3 regions of the Methylobacterium sp. XJLW genome follow, and region 2 is predicted to be linked to each of the others. Evidence: predicted binding sites of a transcription regulator. Region 2 holds the regulator's gene; each other region holds the start of a gene.
The links. Region 2 encodes HrcA, which represses chaperone genes, less so after heat shock. Its sites were predicted from a motif close to GTTAGCACTCNCNNNNNGNGAGTGCTAAC; they were not measured.
Positions count from the first base shown of each region.

Region 1: a site for HrcA is predicted at 1,976-2,004, ahead of groES (co-chaperone GroES). Genes of this name have one in related genera too.
Region 3: a site for HrcA is predicted at 4,329-4,357, ahead of A3862_RS11165 (co-chaperone GroES). Genes of this name have one in related genera too.

Region 1 covers NZ_CP016429.1:6,206,443-6,214,332, reverse strand. Annotated here, with positions in the region: gene groL (chaperonin GroEL) at 1-1,540, opposite strand, end outside; gene groES (co-chaperone GroES) at 1,615-1,905, opposite strand; gene A3862_RS28815 (CorA family divalent cation transporter) at 2,119-3,105, shown strand; gene A3862_RS28810 (methyl-accepting chemotaxis protein) at 3,312-4,772, shown strand; gene pdeM (ligase-associated DNA damage response endonuclease PdeM) at 4,894-5,607, opposite strand; gene A3862_RS28800 (ligase-associated DNA damage response DEXH box helicase) at 5,649-7,890, opposite strand, start outside.
Region 2 covers NZ_CP016429.1:3,748,076-3,755,965, forward strand. Annotated here, with positions in the region: gene A3862_RS17400 (methyl-accepting chemotaxis protein) at 70-2,067, shown strand; gene hrcA (heat-inducible transcriptional repressor HrcA) at 2,081-3,136, opposite strand; gene rph (ribonuclease PH) at 3,304-4,017, shown strand; gene rdgB (RdgB/HAM1 family non-canonical purine NTP pyrophosphatase) at 4,014-4,643, shown strand; gene hemW (radical SAM family heme chaperone HemW) at 4,682-5,857, shown strand; gene A3862_RS17425 (penicillin-binding protein activator) at 5,858-7,123, opposite strand; gene rsmI (16S rRNA (cytidine(1402)-2'-O)-methyltransferase) at 7,258-7,890, shown strand, end outside.
Region 3 covers NZ_CP016429.1:2,418,824-2,426,713, reverse strand. Annotated here, with positions in the region: gene A3862_RS11190 (L-dopachrome tautomerase-related protein) at 1-611, opposite strand, end outside; gene A3862_RS11185 (hypothetical protein) at 650-922, opposite strand; gene A3862_RS11180 (hypothetical protein) at 919-1,419, opposite strand; gene A3862_RS11175 (NAD(P)H-binding protein) at 1,857-2,828, opposite strand; gene rsgA (ribosome small subunit-dependent GTPase A) at 3,077-4,111, opposite strand; gene A3862_RS11165 (co-chaperone GroES) at 4,460-4,747, shown strand; gene groL (chaperonin GroEL) at 4,846-6,498, shown strand; gene A3862_RS11155 (transglutaminase-like domain-containing protein) at 6,794-7,609, shown strand; partial or broken gene istA (IS21-like element ISMdi7 family transposase) at 7,739-7,890, shown strand, end outside.

The DNA of each region.
Region 1 (7,890 bases), 2.5 Mb from region 2:
CGGCGACCGAGGCCGCGTCCTGCAGGGCGGTGCGCACCACCTTGGCCGGGTCGACGATGCCGGCCTGGATCATGTCGACGTACTCTTCGGTCTGGGCGTTGAAGCCGTAGGTCTCGGAGTCCGCCTTGTCGGTGATCTTGCCGACCACGATCGAGCCCTCGACGCCCGCGTTCTGGGCGATCTGGCGGATCGGGGCCTCGAGAGCCTTGAGGACGATCTTGATGCCGGCCTGGACGTCCGGAATGTCGGACTTCAGGGCAGCGACCGCCTTCTTGGCGCGCAGGAGCGCGGTGCCGCCGCCGGGGACGATGCCTTCCTCGACCGCCGCGCGGGTGGCGTTGAGGGCGTCGTCGACGCGGTCCTTCTTCTCCTTGACCTCGACCTCGGTCGCGCCGCCGACGCGGATCACCGCGACGCCGCCCGCGAGCTTGGCCAGACGCTCTTGGAGCTTCTCGCGGTCGTAGTCCGAGGTGGTCTCCTCGATCTGCGCCTTGATCTGGCTGATCCGGCCCTCGATGTCGGCCTTCTCGCCGACGCCGTCGATGATCGTGGTGTTCTCCTTCTCGATCCGCACGCGCTTGGCGCGGCCGAGCATCGGGAGCGTCACGTTCTCGAGCTTGATGCCGAGGTCCTCGGCGATCATCTGGCCCTTGGTCAGGATCGCGATGTCCTCGAGCATCGCCTTGCGGCGGTCACCGAAGCCCGGCGCCTTCACGGCCGCGACCTTCAGGCCGCCGCGGAGCTTGTTGACGACGAGCGTGGCGAGCGCCTCACCCTCGATGTCCTCGGCGATGATCAGGAGCGGCTTGCCGGTCTGGACCACGGCCTCGAGCACCGGCAGCATCGCCTGGAGCGAGGAGAGCTTCTTCTCGTGGATGAGGATGTAGGGATCCTCGAGCTCGGCGACCATCTTCTCCGCATTCGTGATGAAGTACGGGGACAGGTAGCCGCGGTCGAACTGCATGCCTTCGACGACGTCGAGCTCGGTCTCGGCGGTCTTGGCCTCCTCGACCGTGATGACGCCCTCGTTGCCCACCTTCTGCATGGCGTGGGCGATCATCTCGCCGATCTCCTTGTCGCCGTTGGCGGAGATCGTGCCGACCTGGGCGACCTCGTCGGAGGTCGAGACCTTCTTGGCGCGGGCGATGATGTCCTTCACCGCAGCCTGGGTGGCGAGGTCGATGCCGCGCTTCAGGTCCATCGGGTTGATGCCGGCGGCGACGTACTTGGCGCCCTCGCGGACGATGGCCTGGGCCAGCACGGTCGCGGTGGTGGTGCCGTCACCCGCGATGTCGTTGGTCTTCGAGGCCACTTCGCGCACCATCTGGGCGCCCATGTTCTCGAAGCGGTCGGCGAGCTCGATCTCCTTGGCGACGGTGACGCCGTCCTTGGTGATGCGCGGGGCGCCGAAGCTCTTCTCGATCACGACGTTGCGGCCCTTCGGGCCGAGCGTCACCTTCACCGCGTCTGCGAGGATGTCGACGCCGCGCAGCATCTTGTCGCGGGCGTCGGCGGAGAAACGAACGTCTTTCGCTGCCATTGTGTGCCTCTTATCTGGTTGGGTTGCGCCCCAAGACTATGGAAAGTCTCAAAGGGCGGTGAGAGGTGATCCGATCAGACGGCGACGACGCCCATGATGTCGGATTCCTTCATGATCAGGAGGTCCTGACCGTCGATCTTGACCTCGGTGCCGGACCACTTGCCGAACAGGACGCGGTCGCCGGCCTTGACGTCGAGCGGGTTGACGCGGCCCTGCTCGTCGCGGGCGCCGGGACCGACGGCGACGATCTCGCCTTCCTGCGGCTTCTCCTTGGCGGTGTCCGGGATGATGATGCCGCCCTTGGTCTTCTCCTCGCTCTCGATGCGACGGACGACCACGCGGTCGTGCAGCGGACGGAACTTCATGAGCTGCCCTCTTGCTTCAGGTCTGGAGTTGGCGTTGATGCGGCCGGCGGGACCGCTCGCGAACTCGACTGTTAGCACTCTGTCTCGGCGAGTGCCAAAGACGGCGGCGAGATAGGCTCGCTGCGGTTCCGAGTCAAGGCTGTCGCACCCCCGCGCGACGGTGCGATGACGCGCCGGCGGCCTTCCTTCTCGCCCCATGGATAATGCGCCGTCATGTTGAGCCTGCACGGACCCGAAGGCCCGGTGGCGTTGCAACCCGGCAGCCCGATCGCGCGCCATACGGTATGGCTCGACCTGAACGACCCGAGCCCGGAGGAAGCCAAAGCGGTCGAGGCGGCGACCGGTCTGCGCGTGCCGTCCCGGGCGGCGCTGTCGGAGGTCGAGACGTCGAGTCGCCTGCGCCGGGTGAAGGGCGGCCTGTCGCTCTCGACGCCGATGATCACCTTCGAGCAGAGCGCGTCGCAGGTGAAGCCGCTGGGCTTCCTGCTGACCAAGGACCACTTCGTCACGATCCGCTTTCACGACCTGCGCGCCTTCGACTCCTCCGCGAAGCGCATCGCGGAGGGCGATGGCAGCACGACCCCGAGCGAGATCTTCCTCGTCGTCCTGGAGGAGCTGGTCGACAGCCTCGCGGACGCCCTGGAGGACATGGGATCGGAACTCGACACGCTCTCGACCCGGATCTTCGACTTCGACGTCCGCGGTGCCGAGCGGCGGCGCCTGGAGAGCCCGCCGCCCCGGCGCCGCGACCTCGCCCTGCGCCGGATTCTGCGGGGCATCAGCAACCGCGGAAAGGTCCTGGGGAAGATCCGCGCCAGTCTGCTCGGGCTCGAACGGATCGTGCCGTTCGTCGCCGCAGCCTGCGACGGCATCGGCCTGCCGGAGGACGCGCGCTTCGAGACGATCAAGCGGGACATCGAATCCCTCGACGAGTTCGAGACGCGCCTCGCTGAGAACGTGCAGTTCCTGCTCGACGCGGCCCTCGGCCTCATCACCATCGAGCAGAACAACGTCTTCCGGGTGCTCACCGTCGTCTCGGTGGTCGGCGTCCCGCCAACCTTGATCGCGTCGATCTACGGCATGAACTTCAAGCACATGCCGGAGCTGGACTGGACTCTCGGCTATCCCTACGCGCTCGGCCTGATCCTTTTCAGCGCCATAGCGCCTATAGTATACTTTCGAATGCGCGGTTGGTTCTGATATTCAGACCGTTTTAACAGCACAAAAAGCGTCTCGCCAAGTGTTAGTGGCGCGGAAATCATCTACCCCGACCTCGAAGGCACTCCGTCATCGCGATCAAAAGTCTTCGATTGCCTGCCGCCAAACGGAGACCAGCATAACGCAGCAAGAAAGAGTTCATTAACGCTGCGATGCGATACCCGCGGGCGAGGAATGCGAGTGTCGAAATGTTCAACCGTACGACTTTCAACGAAGCCCAGGCCAAGATCGATGCCCTGGATCGTTCGCTCGCGATCATCGAGTTTTCGATGGACGGAAACGTCGTCCATGCGAACAAGAATTTCTTGAAGCTGATGAAGTATGATCTGCCGGATATTCAGAACCGGCACCACCGTCTCTTCGTGGATAGGGCTTATGCCGAGACCGCGGAGTATACGGAATTCTGGGACAAGCTGAAGGTCGGCCAGTACGTCACCGGCGAGTTCCTCCGCCTGGACAAGGACGGCAACTCGGTCTGGCTGGAGGCGACATACAATCCCGTCCTCGACGCCCGTGGCCGGCCCGTGAAGGTGGTCAAGTTCGCCTCGGACATCTCCGCCAAGAAGAAGGAGATCAACCGGCTCCTGACCATGATCGACAACGTTCCGGTGGCCGTCATGACGGCCGACCTCAAGAACGATTTCAAGATCGACTATATGAACGCCACCTCGCGCCGGACCCTCGGGACGATCGACCAGCATCTGCCGGTGAAAGTCGACGAGATGCTCGGCCGGTCGTTCGACATCTTCCACAAGAATCCGAGCCACCAGCGCACCATGCTGGCGGATGCGAGCCGGCTGCCGCACTCCACCAAGATCAAGGTCGGACCCGAGACCCTGAACCTGCGCGTCACGGCCGTGAACGACGAGAAGGGTCAGTATCTCGGGCCGATGCTGACCTGGGCCGTGGTCACCGCGCAGGTGAACATGGAGACCGATGTCAAGCGGGTGGTCGAGGCGGTGGGCTCGGCCATCCAGGAGATGCAGAACTCGGCCGAAGGGCTGATGCAGTCCGCCGAATCCGCACGGCACAAGGCCTCGTCGGTCGCGGCGAACTCCGAGCAGATGAACGGCGCGATCCAGGAGATTTCCGGTCAGGTCGGGCGCGTCTCGGAGCGCGCGCAGCAGATCGCCGCGCAGGCCGGGACCACGGACGCGACCATGCGCCAGCTCGCCGAGAATGCCCGCAAGGTCGACGCGGTGGTCAGCATGATCAAGTCGATCGCCGACCAGACCAATCTCCTGGCGCTGAATGCGACCATCGAGGCGGCGCGGGCGGGGGCCGCCGGCCGCGGCTTCGCGGTGGTGGCCTCCGAGGTCAAGGCGCTCGCAGAGCAGACCGCCAAGGCGACTGGCGAGATCACACAGCAGGTCTCGGCGATCCAGAGCGCCACCGGCGAGGCGGTGGGAGCGATCGAGATGATTACCGCGGCGGTGGGCGAGTTGTCCAAGCTGACCCTGGCGATGGCGAGCGCCGTCGAGGAGCAGGCGGTCTCCACCCACGAGATGGCGGGCAATATCGGCGGTGTTTCCGAGGCCGCCAATGCTACCGGTCAGCTCGCCCGGGCCGTCCAGGATGTCGCCGAGAGCCTCGCGGGCCACTCGGCAAGCCTGTCGGACAGCGTGACCCGGTTCATGAAGACGGCCTGAGGCCGGATCAGACCGGGCGCCTCGCCGCGGCGCCGTCCTGGCGAACGGAGCGAGGCGATCCCGTCGGCGCGGCGCATCGAAACGACGCGCCGCGCGAATTTGCGCGGGATGACGGGCGCGCTCAGTCCCGGGCGAGCTGCGCCCGGCCGATGGCGAAGACCCGACCGTCGCCGAGGAGGTGGGCGGTGAATCCCTTCGGGAACAAGCCCTCGATGGCCTTGTCGCGCACGTTCAGCCCGCCCGCATAGGCGCCGAAGGCCGGCATTACCAGCCGCGTGCCATCCGTGACGAAGCAGCGGCGGCGGACGGCCCGCCCCCGCATCGCCACCTTCCCGCAGGGATGGAGATGGCCGGCGATCTCGCCGGGAACGGGCTCCGGGCTCGGCTCGTGGCGCAGGACGAGGCCGCCGAGGGTCAGCGCGTCGGCGTAGCGCCCGCCGACGCCTTCGTTCACGGCCGCATCGTGGTTGCCGGCGATCCAGACCCAGTCCCGGCCCTCCTGCAGCGCCGCCACCAGGGCGCGGTCGCCCGGCTCCATGCGCTCGGGCCCGCGGGCATCGTGGAAGGAGTCGCCCAGGGCGACCACGCGGGCGGGCTCGTGACGCGCCACCGCCTCGTGGAGGCAGGCGAGCGTCTCACGGGTGTCGTAGGGCGGCAGGAACTGGCCGGATCGGGCCGCGTAGGACGAGCCCTTCTCCAGGTGGAGGTCGGACACGATCAGCGTCCGGTGCTCCGGCAGCCAGAGGCCGCCGCAGAGATCGAGCACCAGGGTCTCGCCCGCGAGCATCAGGGTGGGGTGCTTGTGAGTCTTCTCGAGTCTCAGGCCGGCCGCCAAGATCGCATCCTCGGTGTCGTCGGGGGAGGGCGGATCGACGGTCAGGACAGAGCCTCTTGGAGAAGCTCCGCCTCGGCCTCGGCCAGGATCTCGTCGGCGCCCTCGCCGTAGACCCGCTCGCGCCCGATCTCGAGCATCACGGATACGGAGAGCGGCGAGACCCGGTCGAGAGACCTGTGGATGATTCGCCCCTGGATGCGCTCTAGCATCATGCCGAGGCGCCTCACGTCGAGGAGTCCGGTTGCCGCATCCTGCCGCGCAGCCCGCAGCAGGAGGTGGTCGGGCTGGTGCTTGCGCAGCACGTCGTAGATCAGATCGGTCGAGATCGTGACCTGCCGGCCGGATTTCTTCTGCCCCGGATGGTGGCGCTCGATCAGCCCGGCGATGACGGCGCATTGCCGGAAGGTGCGCTTCATCATGGCCGATTCGTCGAGCCACGCCTCCAGATCGTCGCCGAGCATGTCGACCGCGAAGAGGTCGCCGATGAAGTCGGGATCGCGGGCGGCGCGTTCGGAAACGTCGCGGGTCGTCCAGATCGCGATGCCGTAATCGTTGGCCGCGAAGCCCAGCGGCCGCAGGCCGTCGCGCTCCAGCCGGCGGGTAAGCAGCATGCCGAGCGTCTGGTGCGCGAGGCGGCCCTCGAATGGGAAGGCGGTCAGATAGTAGCGCTTGCCCCGCGGGAACGTCTCTACGAGCAGATCGCGCTCACCCGGCAGGACCGAGCGGCGGCGCTGCTGGACCAGATACTCGCCGATCTGCTTGGGCAGGCGATCCCACGCGAACGGGTCGGCGATGAGTGCCCGGACCCGGGCGGCGAGGAAGGTCGAGAGCGGGAATTTCGCGCCCGCGTAGGACGGGATCGCCGGGTCGGTGCCGGGCGGTGCGCGGGTCACGAGGCACTCGTCCTCGGCGAGGCCCTCGAAGCGGAGGGTCTCGCCCGCGAACAGGAAGGTGTCGCCGACGGTCAGCGTCTCGGCGAACTCATCCTCGATCTCGCCGAGCACCCGGCCGGATTTCGGCAGGACCGTGCCGGGCTTGCCGCGCAGGGTCCGGCCCAGACGAACCCTGACCCGCGCCGCCTCCACGATGGTGCCGACATTCATCCGGTAGGCCTGCGCGGTGCGGGCGTCGCGCACGCGCCAGAGCCCGTCCGGGCCGCGCAGGATCTTGGCGAAGCGTTCGTAGGCGCGCAGCGCGTAGCCCCCGGTGGCGACGTAATCGACCACCTGCTCGAAAGCTTCCCAGGTGAGCCCGGCATAAGGCACCGCCGAGACGATCTCGTCGTAGAGATCGACCGGGTCGAAGGCGTCGGCGCAGGCCATGCCGAGCACGTGCTGGGCGAGGACGTCGAGGGCGCCCTGGCGGGCATCGGGGGTGTCCTGCGCGGCTTCCTCGACGGCGTCGAGCGCCGCCTGGCACTCCAGCATCTCGAAGCGGTTGCCCGGGACGAGATAGGCCTTCGAGGGCTCGTCCATGCGATGGTTGGCCCGGCCGATCCGCTGCATGATCCGGCTCGCACCCTTCGGCGCACCGACATTGACCACGAGATCGACGTCGCCCCAGTCGATGCCGAGATCGAGGGTCGCGGTGCAGACGATCGCCCGCAGCTGACCCGCCGCCATGGCGGCCTCGACCCGGCGGCGCTGCTGCGCGTCCAGCGAGCCGTGGTGGATCGCGATCGGCAGCGCGTCCTCGTTGAGCCGCCACAGCTCCTGGAAGGTGTACTCCGCCTGGAGCCGGGTGTTCACGAAGACCAGCGTGGTCCGGTGCTCCTTGATGAGCTCGTAGATGGCCGGCATCGAGTGCCACGCGGTGTGGCCGGAGATCGGCAGCGCCCGGCCGAGATCGAGCATGCGCAGATCCGCCTTCGCGCCGCCCGCCACCGTGACGAGATCGGCCATGGGGGGCGCGACCTGCCCCCTCTCCCGAGCGGGAGAGGGCTGGGGTGAGGGACGAGGAGTCTCGGGATCAGGCACGTCGGCGCCGGGCGTCGCGGTCGAGCCAGGTTCTGTGAGTTCTCGTTCTTCACCCTCTCCCGCTCGGGAGAGGGGACCCACGCCCGGTCCCACAACCGTGTCGGCCGTTTCGTCGTGCAAAGTGGGAGGCGCACCCGCAGACGGGGGGAAGGGAAGCGGCCCCTGCGGCACCAGATATTTCCGCAGCTCATCCGGCTCGCGCACCGTCGCGGACAGCCCGATCGCCGCGAGCCCCGGGCTCAGGCGATGCAGACGCGCCAGCGCCAGCGACAGCAGGTCGCCGCGCTTGGACGTCACCAGCGCGTGC
Region 2 (7,890 bases):
ACGCCACAGGTCGCGGTTTAGGTTTGAATTTGGCCTCGTCAGGCGCGACTCCTGAAGATCGGGGTGTGCATGTCGATTGAAATCGGTGGCTTTTCTGGAGCGGCACGCCAGGTACGCGTCGGGATATCGGGTCGCGCGACACTCCTGATTCTCGCGATCGTATCGGCGGCCCTCGTCGCCTGTTCGTCCTATCTGTACCTGTCCCAGTCCAGCACCCTGCAGGGCGACGTCGACGCCAGCATGTCGAGCCTGAGCGGATCTGCCGCCCGCAGCGTCGGCAACTGGCTGCGCGGCAAGCTCGATCTGACGCAGATGATGGCTCAGCAGATCACCGCTGGCGGCCGTGAGTCGGACACGGATCGGGTGCTCGACGCGCCCATCATCCGCGACTCGTTCTACGTCAGCTTCTTCGGGCGTCCGGACGGGTTCTACACCAAGATGCCCAAGGCCGAGATTCCGCCGGGTTACGATCCGCGTCAGCGTCCGTGGTACAAGGAGGCCGCCGCGACGGACGGCCCGATCCTGACCGAGCCGTACATCTCCGCCAGTCGCGGCACCTTCATCATCACGGCGGCGGCGCCGGTGAAGGATGCGGCGCACGGTCTCGGCGGCGTGGTCGGAAGCGATTTCGACGTCTCGGTTCTTGCCCGGATGATCACCGAGGTCGCGCCGGGTGACGGCGGTTATGCCTATCTGGTGTCGGGCGCGGGCACGATCCTGATCCACCCGCGGGCCGCGTTCATCGGCAAGCCCCTGTCGGAGCTGATCGACGGTCCGGTTCCCGGCATCGCCGCCGGTCGGGCGGTGGACACGCGCGAGGCGGGACGGTCCGTCCGCACGGTCTTCGCGCGCGTCCCAAACCTGCCGCCGGCGCTCGACTGGTACATCGCGCTTTCGGTCGACCACGCCACCGCGTTCGCACCCATCACGCATCTCGCGCAGAACTTGGCCATCGCAACCGCGATCACGCTGCTTCTGCTGGCCGTCACCGTCAGCCGGATGATGGCCGCGACTGTCGCACATCCCCTAGACCGACTTGTGGAAGTCCTTCAGCGCATGAGCCTCGGCGACCTCGATACCGAGATCGCCGAGGCCAGGCGCCGAGACGAGATCGGGATGGTCGGGCGGGCGGTCGAGGGTATCAAGGCCGTTGTGGCGCAGAAGGCACGTGAGCAGGAAGAGACTCGGCGCTCGGCCGAGGCGTCGGCCGCAGCGGAGCGCAAGCGGGCCATGGCGGCGCTCGCCGATGGTTTCGAAGAGGCCGTGGGCACGATCGTCGGTTCGGTGTCGTCGGCGGCGTCCGAGCTTCACGCCACCGCCCAAGCCCTGACAAACACCGCCACGCAGGCCGCGGCACGATCCAGCAGCGTCGCTGCGGCCGCCGACCAAGCCTCGACCAGCGTCCGCACCGTCGCGGTTGCGGCCGAAGAACTCGGCGCGAGCGTGCGCGAGATCGCCGGGCAGGTCGCAGGCTCGTCACGCCTCGCCCGAACGGCCGTGGACGAGGCCGACGAGACGGGACACCGCGTGCAGGCGCTGTCGGAGGCGGTATCCCGGATCAGCGACGCAGCCGGGCTGATCGCCTCGATCGCCGCGCAGACCAACCTGCTGGCCCTCAACGCCACCATCGAGGCCGCGCGGGCCGGCGAGGCCGGGCTCGGCTTCGCCGTGGTGGCGGCCGAAGTGAAGGATCTGGCTGCGCAGACCGCCCGCGCCACCGAGGAGATCAACGATCATATCGCGCGCGTCCAGGGCTCCACCGGCGAAGCCACCCGGGCACTCGACGGTATCGTCACGCGGATCCGGGACATCAACGCGGTCGCCGCGGCCGTCGCCGCCTCAGTCGAGGAGCAGGGGGCGGCCACGCAGGAGATCGTCCGCAACGTGACCCAGGCGTCAGACGGGACCGCGGACGTGACGGTGAATATCGCCGGGGTGGCCGGAGCCGCCGCGCAAACGGGCGAGGCCGCGCGACAGGTCCTGGGCTCCGCATCGGATCTGTCGCAGCACTCCGCGCGCCTCGGTGTCGAGGTCGCACGATTCCTGGATTCGGTTCGGGCGGCCTGAGGCCCGACAGGACCTACCGGCCGCCGTCCAGAAGCTTCGACACCACCCGCGCCGTATAATCCACCATCGGCACGATGCGCGCGTAGTTGAGGCGGGTCGGACCGATGACCCCGACCACGCCGACGATCTTCTGCGATCCGTCGCGGAACGGCGCCGCGATCAGCGATGACCCCGAGAGGGAGAACAGCTTGTTCTCGGAGCCGATGAAGATACGCACGCCCTCGCCGCCCTCGGCACGGGCCAGCAGGTCGATGACGTCCTTCTGGGTCTCCAGGTCGTTGAACAGCAGGCGGATCCGCTCGAGATCCTCGACCGCGCGCAGGTCGTCGAGCAGGTTGGCCTGGCCGCGAACGATCAATTGGCGCGCTTCCGTCGGCCCCACCGGCGTGGCGAGCCCCGCATCGACGAGGCGTTCGGTGATCGCGTCGAGCTCGCGCTTCATGGCCTTGCGGCCGGCCTCGATCTCGGCGCGCAGCGACCCCAGGGTGCGGCCCTGCAGGCGCGCGTTGAGGAAGTTCGTGGCCTCCTGAAGCGCACCCGCCGGAAGTCCGGGCGGCAGATCGACGATGCGGTTCTCGACGGAGCCGTCATCCGAGACGAGGATGACGAGGGCGCGGGCCGGATCGAGCCGCACGAACTCGATGTGCTTCAGATTGACGTTGGCCTTGGTGGTCAGCACCACGCCGGCCCCCCGCGAGACGCCCGACAGCATGGTCGAGGCCTCGGCCAAGGCGGAATCGAACGTGTGGCCCGAGGCTGCGGCCCGCATCTGTGCCTCGATGCGCGCCTGCTCGTCCTGGCTGACGTCGCCGAGTTCCAGCATCGCGTCGACGAAGAAACGCAGCCCGAGTTCGGTCGGGAGGCGTCCGGCCGAGGTATGCGGCGCGAAGATCAGGCCGGAATGCTCCAGATCCGCCATCACGTTCCGGATCGAGGCCGGCGACAGCGCCATCGGGAGGATCCGAGCGAGATTCCGGGAGCCCACCGGCTCGCCGGTCGTGAGATAGCTCTCGACGATCTGCCGGAAGATCTCGCGGGCGCGCTCATTGAGGGCGGCGAGGGCCTGCATGGATTGGCCGTTGGCAAAGTTGGGACTGGGGTGTGTCACGCGGTCATCCTGTAGTCCGATCATGCGCAACCGACCCGCGCGGATCAATCCGTACGGCGATGCTTGCCCGTGATGTCGCGGCGGCCTAAGAGCCCGGCCCTCGACACTCTCGACAGAAGGGGCCCGCGATGCGGCCTTCCAAGCGTGCCGCCGACGAGTTGCGGCCCGTGAGCCTGGAGCGCGCGGTTTCGCGCTACGCAGAAGGCTCGTGCCTCGTCAGCTTCGGAAATACCCGGGTGCTCTGCACCGCGTCGCTCGAAGAGCGTTCGCCCCCGTGGCTGCGCGGATCGGGCAAGGGCTGGGTCACGGCGGAGTACGCCATGCTCCCGCGTGCGACGCACGAACGCACCCGCCGCGAGGTTGGTTCCGGGAAGCCGTCGGGTCGAACGCAGGAAATCCAGCGGCTGATCGGCCGGTCCCTCCGGGCCGTCACGAACCTGCCGGCCATGGGCGAGCGTCAGGTGACGATCGATTGCGACGTCATCCAGGCCGATGGCGGCACCCGGACGGCAGCCATCACCGGCGCCTGGGTGGCGCTGCACGATTGCTTCGCCTGGATGCGGACGCGCTCGATCATCTCGGTCGATCCCCTGCGCGACCATGTCGCTGCCGTCTCGTGCGGCCTGTACAAGGGCATGCCGGTCCTCGATCTCGATTACGCCGAGGATTCCGCCGCCGAGACCGACGCCAATTTCGTGCTGACCGGGCGCGGCGGCATTGTGGAGGTGCAGGGCACCGCCGAGATGGAGCCGTTCACCCAGGAGCAGCTTCTCGAACTTCTCGGCCTCGCCCGCGCCGGCACCGAGCGGCTGGTCGCCCTGCAGAAGGAGGCCATCGCGTGAGCCGCCGCCTGACCGGGAAGGTGGTCATCGCCACGCACAATGCCGGCAAGCTCACCGAGATGCGCGAGCTGCTCGCGCCGTTCGGGGTCGAGGCGGTGTCGGCCGGCGAACTCGGGCTGCCCGAGCCCGAGGAGACCGGCACGATGTTCGCCGAGAATGCCGCCATCAAGGCGAAGGCGGCGGCCGACGCCACCGGACTGCCCGCTTTCGCGGACGATTCCGGCCTGTGCGTCGACGCCCTCGACGGAGCGCCGGGCATCTTCTCGGCCCGCTGGGCTGGTCCGAACAAGGATTTCGCGGCCGCGATGGCGCGGATCTTCGCGGAGCTCGACGACCGTGGCGCGGCCGACCGCCGGGCCCATTTCGTCTCGGCCCTGGTCCTGGCTTGGCCGGACGGCCACACCGAGCTGTTCGAAGGGCGGGTGTTCGGCGACCTCGTGGCGGCGCGGGGGACCGCCGGCTTCGGTTACGACCCGATCTTTCGGCCGGACGGGCACGCGCGCACCTTCGGCGAGATGAGCGCCGAGGAGAAGCACGGCGTCGACTGGCAGAAGGGTCAGGGGCTCTCGCACCGGGCCCGGGCCTTCGTGGCGTTGAGCCGGGCCTGTCTGGCCTCCGGTTCCTGATTGCCAAACGGCGCGGTCGCGCTCACATCCCGGTCATCATGGTATCGACCGGCCCGGACCATCCGACCCGCGACGTGGGTTTCGGAATCTACCTGCACTGGCCCTTCTGCGCGGCGAAGTGCCCGTATTGCGACTTCAACAGCCACGTCCGCCACGCGGGCGTGGACGAGCCGCGCTTCCTCGCGGCATTCCGGGCCGAGATCGCCCACACGGCCGCCCGCACCCCGGGGCGGACCGTCACCAGCATCTTCCTCGGCGGCGGGACACCCTCGCTGATGCAGCCCGCGACCGTGGCGGGCCTGCTCGACGCCGTCGCGGAACACTGGCCGGTGGCTCAAGGCGCCGAGGTCACCCTCGAGGCCAATCCGTCGAGCGTCGAGGCCGGGCGCTTCCGGGGCTACCGCGCCGCCGGGGTCAACCGGGTTTCCCTCGGCATCCAGGCCCTCGACGACGCGTCGCTCCGGACCCTCGGGCGCCTCCACGACGCCGCACAGGCCCTGGAGGCGATCACGCTGGCGCAGTCGGCCTTCGAGCGGACCTCCTTCGACCTGATCTATGCCCGGCCCGGACAGACTCCGGCGCTGTGGCGGGCGGAGCTGAAAGCGGCGCTGGCGCGGGCCGCAGAGCACCTCTCGCTCTACCAGCTCACCATCGAGCCGGGGACGCCGTTCTACGGCCTCGCCGCCGCCGGCAAACTGGTGACGCCGGACGACGAGGTCGGACGCGCCCTCTACGACGTCACCCAGGAACTTTGTGCAGAGGCCGGCCTGCCGGCTTATGAAATCTCGAACCACGCCCGGCCCGGGGCGGAGTCGCGGCACAACCTGCTCTATTGGCGCTACGGCGAGTATGCCGGCATCGGTCCCGGCGCGCACGGGCGGCTCGTGACGGCGGGGGGACGGATCGGGACCGTCACCGAGCGGTCGCCGGAATCCTGGCTGGCCCGGGTCGAGCGCGACGGACATGCCGTCGTCGAGACCGAAACGCTCACGGCCGCCGACCAGGCCGACGAGTTCCTGGTGATGGGGCTTCGCCTTCGCGAGGGCATCGATCCGGATCGCTACGCTGCCCTCAAGGGCCGGCCGCTGAACGGCAACCGCATCGGCATGCTGATCGGCGATGGCATGCTGGAGCGGCTTCCCGGCGGCCGCATCGCCGCGACCGCCAAGGGGGCGCCGGTGCTCAATGCCCTGGTTGCCGAACTTGCGGCCTGATCAGATCCCGGGCTTTGCCAGCACCCGCGGCGCGGGGCTGACGGGTATCGCGGCATTGTTGCGGATCTCATAGACCGCCAGGGACCGCTCGCTCTGCCCGTCCGGCCGGAAGCGGAAGGTCCCGTCGATGCCGGCGAAGCCGGAGCCGTTCGTCAGGGTCGACTCCGCGAAGCGCTGCGAGCCGTAGCGTCGGGACAGGGCGGCCGCGAGCATTACCGCATCATAGGCCAGGGATGCGACGCGCGGCGGAACGGCGCCGAACCGGGCTTGGTAGCGGCCGCTGAAATTCGAGAACCCGGTGCGGTCCGGCGAGGCGAAGCGGCCGCCCTGCAGGGCGGGAAGGGCGAAGAGCGACGGCTCGTTCCAGAGGGCGGTGCCGATGGGGCGTATCCGGGCGGGCGAGAAGCCCGCCTTGGTCAGCGCCGCGGCCACGCCCGGCAGCGCGTCGGCGGTTTCGGGGATGAACAGCGCGTCGGCGGTGGCACCCGGCCCTGCGATGACCCGGGTCAGCCGTTCCACCGCCGGACCCGGCGCGCCGGCCGGGTAGCGTTCGACGGCGGCGACCCGCGCGCCCTTCCGGGCAACGGCCTCCCGGAACTCCGCCTCCACGGCATTGCCGTAGGCCGTCTCGGGGATCAGAGCCGCGAAGGAGCGTTTTCCGCCGGCGACGGAATCCTCGACCACGCGGTCCACCTCCGGCTGCGGCAGGAAGCTCAGGAGGTAGACGCCCCGGCTGGCCACGGTCACGTCGGTCGAGAAGCCGACCACCGGCTTGCCCGCCGCTCTGGCCGCGGCCGCCGCCGTTTGAACATTGCCGGCGAAGAGCGGACCGAGCACGATCTCGGCACCCTGGCGCAGCGCCTCCTGCGTCGCCTCCCGGGCGCCGTCCGGGCTGCCTCGGTCATCTTCCACCAGGAGCGTCAGGTCGGGTTGCTGTGCCTCGTCGTAGGCGAGTTGAGCCGCGTTGCGCATGGCGGCGCCCACCGTTGCCCCCTGGCCGGTCAGCGGCAGCACCAGGGCAACCTTGACGGCTCCGGAGCCGATGCGCCCGATGCCACCCGCCGCCGGCATCGGCGGCGCTGCGGGTGCGGGCAGCGGTGCCCCGGGAACGGCCGCCGGCGGCGTCAGCTCGGCCTGTGGCGCCGTCGCGCGCCGGGCGATGTCGGTGCCGAGGCAGCCGCCCAATGACAGCAGGACGGCGCACAGCGCAGCGGTCGGGGCGGTGACGCGCACGAGACGGTCCCGCATGCTCGTCGGGCGCGCCATCGCGCGGACTCCTCTCGGCAGGCACCGCAGCCTGACGATCGGAATCCGAATTGTAAACGCGGAGCGGCAGAGTTGCCCCCGGTCAGACGCCTTCACCGCGACGGGAGACGGCCGGTGTGGCAAGATCACCGATGATGACACGCCGATTCGATGCCCCGGGGCCCGCCGCCCCGACCCGAGCTCCGTCCCCGAAGCTCGCCCCCGATCGGCCGCGCAACACCACCTTCACGGCCTTCGGTCTGGCGAGCGAGACCGAACCCCTGTCGCCGGGCCTGCACATCGTGGCGACGCCCATCGGGAACCTGCGCGACATCACCATCCGGGCCCTGTCCACCCTGGCGGCCGCGGATGCGGTCCTGGCCGAGGATACCCGCGTCACCCGGAACCTGCTGGCGCATTACGGGATCACGACACCGCTGCTCGCCTATCACGAGCATTCCAACGATGCCGTGCGGGAACGGATGATCGCGCGGCTGCGCGCCGGCGAAGCCCTGGCTCTCGTCTCGGATGCCGGGACGCCGCTGGTCTCGGATCCCGGCTACAAGTTGGTCCAGGCCGCGATCGAGGCGGGGATCGCCATCACGCCGGTTCCGGGCCCGTCGGCGGTGATGACGGCCTTGGTCGCGGCGGGTCTGCCGACCGATCGTTTCTTCTTCGAGGGCTTCCTCCCGCAGAAGGCCGGCGCCCGGCGCAACCGCCTGGAGGCACTGGTCCAAGTTCCCGGCACGCTGGTCCTGTTCGAATCGCCGCATCGCCTGCCCGATATG
Region 3 (7,890 bases), 1.3 Mb from region 2:
CCGGAGAGGCGGCGGAATGCCTTTCCGGTGGCGAGGTCCACCACGATGATCCCGCCGATGCCCGCGTTGGAACTGTCGGTGATGTAGGCGACGCCGGCCTCGCCCTGGCGCAGGTCGAAGCGGACGTCGTTGAGATAGGTCGTCGGCAAAACGACGCTGTCGGGCAGGACGATGGTACGGACGATCGTGTTCGTGGCCAGGTCGATCGCCACCAGCTTGGCACCGCCCGGCTGCGGCGTGCGGAAGCCGGGCGCGGCCGTATCCAGCACCCAGAGCCGGTTCGCGCCGTCGGCGACGACGCTCTGCACGGAGATGAAATGCGCGGCCGGGGCGGCCGGATCGGGCTGGTTCGTCGCGAGATCGGGATAGGGCACCGTCGTCCCGTTCACCACCTCCCCCACGGTGAAGGGCGCGTTGTCGCCCCATTGCGGGAAATTCACGAACATCCGCCCGTTGGGCGCGACAGTGATGCCCGTCGGCATGGCGCCGTCGAATTGTGCGACCTGCTCGATGGCAGGCGCCGGCGCGGTGGAGGGCTCGGCCGCGCGCGCCGCGTCGTTCGCAAGCGCGATGGACAATGCCGCCGCCAGGGTGGCGGTGAGACTCTTCATGATGTCCTCTCCCCCCGACGCCGCGTCGAGGTCTGTCGTTAGGCGCAGCAGGTAAGACGTCGGCACCGGTCGGCAATGGCGGGACTGAACGGCTCCAGCACCGGCGCGAGCCGCCCTGCGGCGAGATCCGCGGAGACGTAGGACCGGCCGAACCGTGCGAGGCCGGCGCCGCCGAGCGCCATCAGGCGCACCACGTCGCCGGACAGGCCCTTGTGCTTGGCGAGATCGACGCGCATCCGCGGATGTGCCGCGAGAGATCGCGGCCGGACCGGCAGGATGACCTGGGTGCCGAACGGGACCGAGGCGTTCACCCGGAGCCGGGCGCTCGGCTCGGCTGTCCCTCGGCCCCTGACGACTTGCAGGCGTCCGCGCGCTGGTCGCGCAGGCTGCGCAGGCCGGCGAGGCTGATCTCCTCCGTGATGGCCTCGTGCCATCTGTCGAGCAGGCGGATGCTGAATCGTCGGCCGTTCAGGATGCTCTTGAGCACATCGCCATTCAGCGAAATCACCCCGATTTCCTGCATCTGCGCCGTGGGGAACATTGCGTTCGACACCGGCCCGTCGTCGATCCGATACTGATAGTTGAGGATGGAATTCTTCGGCAGCCCCGTCACCTCGAGCCGGTCGCCGACGATCTGGATGCGCGATCGGGTCTTCGGCGCCAGGATGCAGCCAGCGTCCCCGCTCGACGGGTGACCGGCCTTCCTGAGCACCCAGTCGCCCTCGCTGGCGACCGTCTGTCCCGCATCCTCGGGGGCGCCCAGGGGGGAGGCCAGGCAGGCCGCGACGGCGAAGAGTGCAACCCTCATGAACGACATCCTCGTCTCACACGTCGGTTCGGTCCTGGACCCAACATCGTTCTCCAAGCCGGGCTGTCGATCTGAGACACATTCGCCCGGTCACCCCGGCAGGCGATGGCTGGCAGATCCGCCCCAAGACCGGTCGGCAACGTGGTCCGCGACCGCCCACGCCCGGTTGCAGCAGCAGCCCCGGGAGACCTGTGGTCAGGCGCGCGAGGACGCGCCGGTCGTGCCTGTTCGCGCCACCCCCGGCTCGGGAGCAGGCCGGCCTCAATCCACCCGACCAAGGCTCTCAGGCGATCACCGGCGCCCGCCGGTTCCGGCCGACGATGGTCAGGCTGCCTCGACGTGGGTGAAGCGGAGAAGCTGACGCCGGTCGGCGCGTCGGCTTCCGCCCCGCTTGGGCGGCCCTGCGGCCCGCTTGCGGGCGTCCAGACGGCGCGCCGTCAGAACACGGCGTGGTCGCCGCGCTCGGCAACGGCCTCGCCTCGGATCACGCGCGCATAATAGTCGAAGAGAGTTTCAGAGCCGGTCGACGGTGTGGCGCGCGCATCATATTGCCCCGTCACCGGATCCAGAACGAGCATGGATTCCGTCGCGTAGTAGCGCCCGATGCGCGCGAGTTCGGCCTTGGCTGCCATGGTCGGAACCAGCCGTCCGAGCATGGCCAGAGTGACTATGATGACGTCCAGAAGGGCCACGGGCACATGCGTGAATCGCGCTTCGCGCCCGAGCAAGGCGAAGAGCTGCTCGCCCTGCGCCTTCGGGGTCACGGCTTCGCCCGGGCCGCCGATCGGCAGCACGCGATTGCGCCGGTCCGGGTCGTCGAGGCACTCGGCAATGTAGGTGCCCAAGTCGTCGTCGCTGATCGGTTTGCAGGCCGTCAGCGTGCCGTCGCCGAAAATCAGGAACGACTTCCCGCGTTTCAAACGATCGATTTGCCCCGACAGTGATTTGAAGAAGGCCGTTGGTCGTACGATCGTGTAATCGAGGCCCGACGCGGCCAGAACGCCCTCGAACGCGCGCTTGGCATGCTGGAACGCCAGGACCGGCTTCTGGACGCAGATCGCCGAGAGAAGGATGACGTGGGTCACGCCGGCCGCCTTCCCGGCGTGCAACGCACTTACATGCGCGCGATAATCGATCGCCCAGGCGTCGTCGGGCAAGCCCGTGCGCGAGGCGAGACACGAGACCAGGACGTCGAACGGCTCGGCGCGGAAACCCGCCTCGGCGAGGGACGATGGATCGGTCACATCCACCACCCTTGCGGTCGCGCCCGGAGGCAGTCGGGAGCACGCGGGCGGCCCTGACGGGTCGTCGATGTCGGCGCGACGCCTGACGAAGCAGACCACGTCATGGCCCCGTGACACCAGCGCGCGCACCGTCGCGCGCCCGATCGTCCCGGTGCCACCGAGCACGGCGACGCGTCGCGGGCGCAACGCGTCCGATTGGTCTCCGGTCACGCTCACCTTATCCAGCCACTCAGGGTTCCGGCATGTCCGGTCGTTGTGACGAGACCGTATCGATCCACCCGAACAGGAGGCCGCCTTCGCAGCCTGGATTGCCACGGGTGTGGGCGAAGGGTCAGCGCGTCATGCCGGCGTCATAGCACGGAGCGCGCCGCCGGCGCCCGCTCTCGCGGCAGCGGGACAGTCAGGGCCGCAGCCTACCTGCGAGGACGTCGGTGGCTGCGTGGACCAGCCGGTGTCGGTGTATTGGTCCGGTTCTCGTCGAACAGCTTGCGCCAACGGATCAGCCGCTCAGGTGCGAGGCTGCCGTCCGCGACGGCAGCCTGCACGGCGCACCCGGGTTCGCTTGTGTGGGTGCAGTCGCGGTATCGGCACAGGGGCGCGCGTTCGATGATCTCGGCGAACAGCGTTTCGATCCCTTCCGCGGCGCCGCTGACATGCAGCGTGCGCATCCCCGGCGTGTCGATGACCCAGCCGCCGTCGGCGATGGCATGCAGCGAACGCGATGTGGTCGTATGGCGTCCCTTGGCATCGTGCTCGCGAATGCCGCCGGTCAGCTGGGCCTGGGCCTGACCGGGACCGACCAGCGTGTTCACCAGCGTCGATTTGCCGACGCCGGAGGAGCCGACCAGCGCCACGGTCTGCCCCAGCCCACACCACGGAGCGAGGGCGTCTGCAGCCGCGGAGAGACGGGGGTTGAGGGTTACGACGTCGAGCCCGCGCTGCAACTCGGACGCTTGGCGCTGGTAGGTTCCCAGATCGGCTGTCGTGTCGGCCTTGGTGAGGAGGATCACCGGAATTGTGCCGCCTTGATTGGCCAGAGCCATATAGCGCTCCAGTCGCGCCGGATTGAAATCGGCGTTGCAGGAGGTGACGATGAACAGCGTGTCGACATTGGCCGCAGCGGCCTGAAGGGTCCGGCTGCCTTCGGTGCGGCGCTCCATGACCGTCCTGCGGCTGAGACGGCGATGCACGGTCTGGGTTCGTGGATCGACGAGAACCCAATCGCCCACGGTGAAGTCGCTCGTGCTGGCGTGGATCGCGAGCGTCAGTTCGACGGATCCGGCCTCCGACAGGGCGGTCAAGCGAGACCGGTGAAGCGTCGCGATCCGCATCGGGGCGAGATCGGCCTCGTGGGGTTCACGCTGGACTTCGAAGAAGTCGGACCAGCCCAAGCTTGCAAGCGACAGGGGCTGGAAGGAAGGGGGATGATCGATCACCGCCCTGCCCATGACATGGCATCCTGCGCCTGGCCAGCCCTCCACCGCCAGGCGCACGTCGATGCCCGGCCGAGTGCAAGGACCGTCGCCCTGCGCCGTCGCCCTGCGCCGTCTCCCTTGGCCATACCCACGGGAGGCGGACGGTCGTGTCGCCGCGCGGGTCAATCGGGAGCGGCCGCGAAGGCGCGCCCCAATGCCCGGATGAGCCGGTCTCCGGCCCATTCATAAGATTAGCACTTCCACTCGGTGAGTGCTAACAATGCGTCGATCGGGCGGCGATGACAGTCTCGCCGTAGCCTTTCCCGCGACAGCGCCAATCATGTCGGTTGGATCTCGCTTGGGAACGATCAGGATACCACGATGAAATTCCGTCCGCTGCACGACCGCGTGGTCCTCCGTCGCATCGAAGGCGAGGAGAAGACCAAGGGCGGCATCATCATTCCCGATACGGTCAAGGAGAAGCCGCAGGAGGGCGAGGTCGTCGCCGCTGGACCGGGCGTGCGCGACGAGGCGGGCAAGATCAACCCGCTCGAGGTGAAGGCCGGCGACCGCGTCCTGTTCGGCAAGTGGTCCGGCACCGAGGTCAAGATTGACGGTCAGGACCTCCTGATCATGAAGGAATCCGACATCCTGGGCATCGTCGCCTAGCGCGGATCAGGCCGCTCAGAGCCTCACGACGATCTGCCCTTCGAGGCGCCCGCTGTGGCGCGCCTCAGGGCCAAACGACAGATGACGAGTGCTCCACCATGTCCGCCAAAGACGTTCGCTTTTCGGTCGATGCCCGCGAGAAGATGCTGCGCGGTGTCGAACTGCTCGCCAGTGCGGTGAAGGTGACGCTGGGCCCGAAGGGCCGCAACGTCGTGATCGAGAAGAGCTTCGGCGCCCCGCGCATCACCAAGGACGGCGTCACCGTCGCCAAGGAGATCGAGCTCGTCGACAAGTTCGAGAACATGGGCGCCCAGATGGTGCGCGAAGTGGCCTCCAAGTCGAGCGACACCGCCGGTGACGGCACGACGACCGCGACCGTTCTCGCGGCCTCCATCGTCCGGGAGGGCGTGAAGTACGTCGCCGCCGGCATGAACCCGATGGACCTGAAGCGCGGCATCGATCTGGCCGTGGCCGCGGTCGTGAAGGATATCGGCGCGCGCTCCCGCAAGGTCGCCTCGTCCGAGGAGATCGCCCAGGTCGGCACGATCTCCGCCAACGGCGACAAGGAGATCGGCGAGATGATCGCCCACGCCATGCAGAAGGTGGGCAACGAGGGCGTCATCACGGTCGAAGAGGCCAAGACCGCCGAGACCGAGCTCGACGTCGTCGAAGGCATGCAGTTCGACCGCGGCTACCTGTCCCCGTACTTCATCACGAATGCGGAGAAGATGGTCGCCGAGCTCGAGGATCCCTACATCCTCATCCACGAGAAGAAGCTCTCCTCGCTCCAGGCGATGCTGCCGGTGCTCGAGGCCGTGGTCCAGACCGGCAAGCCGCTCCTGATCATCGCCGAGGACATCGAGGGCGAGGCGCTCGCCACCCTGGTGGTGAACAAGCTGCGCGGCGGCCTGAAGGTCGCGGCCGTCAAGGCGCCGGGCTTCGGTGACCGCCGCAAGGCGATGCTCGAGGACATCGCGATCCTGACCAAGGGCCAGATGATCGCCGAGGACCTCGGCATCAAGCTCGAGAACGTGACGCTCCCGATGCTCGGCCGCGCCAAGCGCGTGCGGATCGAGAAGGAGACCACCACGATCATCGACGGCGCCGGCGAGAAGACCGACATCGAGGGCCGGATCAGCCAGATCAAGGCGCAGATCGAGGAGACCACCTCGGACTACGACCGCGAGAAGCTGCAGGAGCGCCTGGCCAAGCTCGCGGGCGGCGTCGCGGTGATCCGCGTCGGCGGTTCGACCGAGGTCGAGGTCAAGGAGAAGAAGGACCGCGTCGACGACGCGCTGCACGCCACCCGCGCGGCGGTCGAGGAAGGCATCGTCCCCGGCGGCGGCACCGCGCTCCTGCGCGCCAAGGCCGCCGTCCAGGGGCTCGCGAACGACAACCCCGACGTCCAGGCCGGCATCAAGATCGTCCTCAAGGCTCTCGAGGCCCCGATCCGTCAGATCGCCCAGAACTCGGGCGTCGAGGGCTCGATCGTGGTCGGTAAGATCCTGGCCAACAGCTCGGAGACCTACGGCTTCAACGCCCAGACCGAAGAGTATGTCGACATGCTCAAGGCCGGCATCGTCGACCCGACCAAGGTGGTGCGCGCGGCCATTCAGGGCGCGGCCTCAGTCGCCGGCCTGCTGGTGACCACCGAGGCGATGATCTCCGAGGCGCCGCGCAAGGAGGCTCCGGCCATGCCCGCCGGCGGCGGCATGGGCGGCATGGGCGGCATGGGCGGCATGGATTTCTAACCGGCCGAAACAGGTCCGAAGCGCCCTCCGGCACGCCGACAGGCGGATCGCCGGAGGGCGCTTCGGCGCAACACGAGGGGGTGGATCGACGGGCTGGACCGACCTTCTCTCGCTATCGACCGCTGCCGCCTCCGCCGGGCTGAAACCGGCAAGCTTGTGCCGTTCGCTCCGGGCGCCTCATCCTCGTGACGGATGCGTTGGCTCGCAGGGCGATCGCGCCGACGAGGGCCCTGCGAAATTCGTCCTGTCGGCATGACCCGCGCCGATCTCGCGGTTGCCATCGAGGAGAGAGCACATGCGCATTCTTGTCGGCTGCGAGATGACTTACGAGTTTCCGCAGCCCACGCCCGTCATCGCGACGCTCAACGTCCACGCATCGCGCTTCCCTGACCTCGAACGGCCCGATTACCTGATCACGAGCCCGGCCGTTCCCCTGGAGGGCTATCGCGACAGCTTCGGGAATTGGTGCTCCCGTATGGTCGCTCCGGCGGGGCGCTTCATGCTCAAGACCGACACGGTCGTGCGGGACCACGGCAGCGGGGATCTGCAGGAACTCGACGCTCCGGAGATCCCGGTCGAGAAGCTGCCTTCGGACAGCGTGCTGTTTCTCCTCGGCAGCCGGTACTGCGAGACGGATCGCCTCTCCGCCATCGCGTGGGATCTGTTCGGACATGTCCCGCCCGGCTGGGGACGGGTGCAGGCGATCTGCGACTATGTGCATGATCGGATCGCCTTCGGGTATGAGCACGCGCGCGCAACCCGCACGGCCTTCGATGTCTTCGAGGAGCAGCGGGGCGTCTGCCGCGACTATGCGCATTTGGCGATCGCGTTCTGCCGCTGCCTCAACATCCCGACGCGCTACTGCAACGGCTATGTCAGCGACATCGGCCTGCCGCTGCCGCATGCGCCCGGTGATTTCGCCGCCTGGATGGAAGTGTATCTCGGTGGCCGTTGGCATACCTTCGACCCTCGCAACAACAGCTCCCGGATCGGCCGGATCCTGATCGCCTATGGGCGCGACGCCGCGGACGTGCCGTTGACGCTCACCTTCGGGCCCAACGATCTCACCGGGTTTCGCGTGACGACGGAAGAAGCGCCCGGCCCGGCCTGAACCGGCGCCGTATCGAAGCCGATGTGTAGGGCGGTGACAAAACCATCCACTGGAGCGTCGGCTTTGTGCTGATGCGGGCGGTGTAAAAGCCGGCCAGTGGAGAGGCTTCTCTTTCGAGAGGAGCCGAGGATGTTCGTCGTGGAAGTCTACGCAGCCGTTCGGCAGTTCGTGTTCATCGAGGGCCAGTCCCGGCGTGAGGCGGCTCGGGTCTTCGGGTTGAGCCGAGAGACGATCGCCAAGATGTGTCGGTTCTCGTTGCCGCCGGGCTACACACGCTCGAA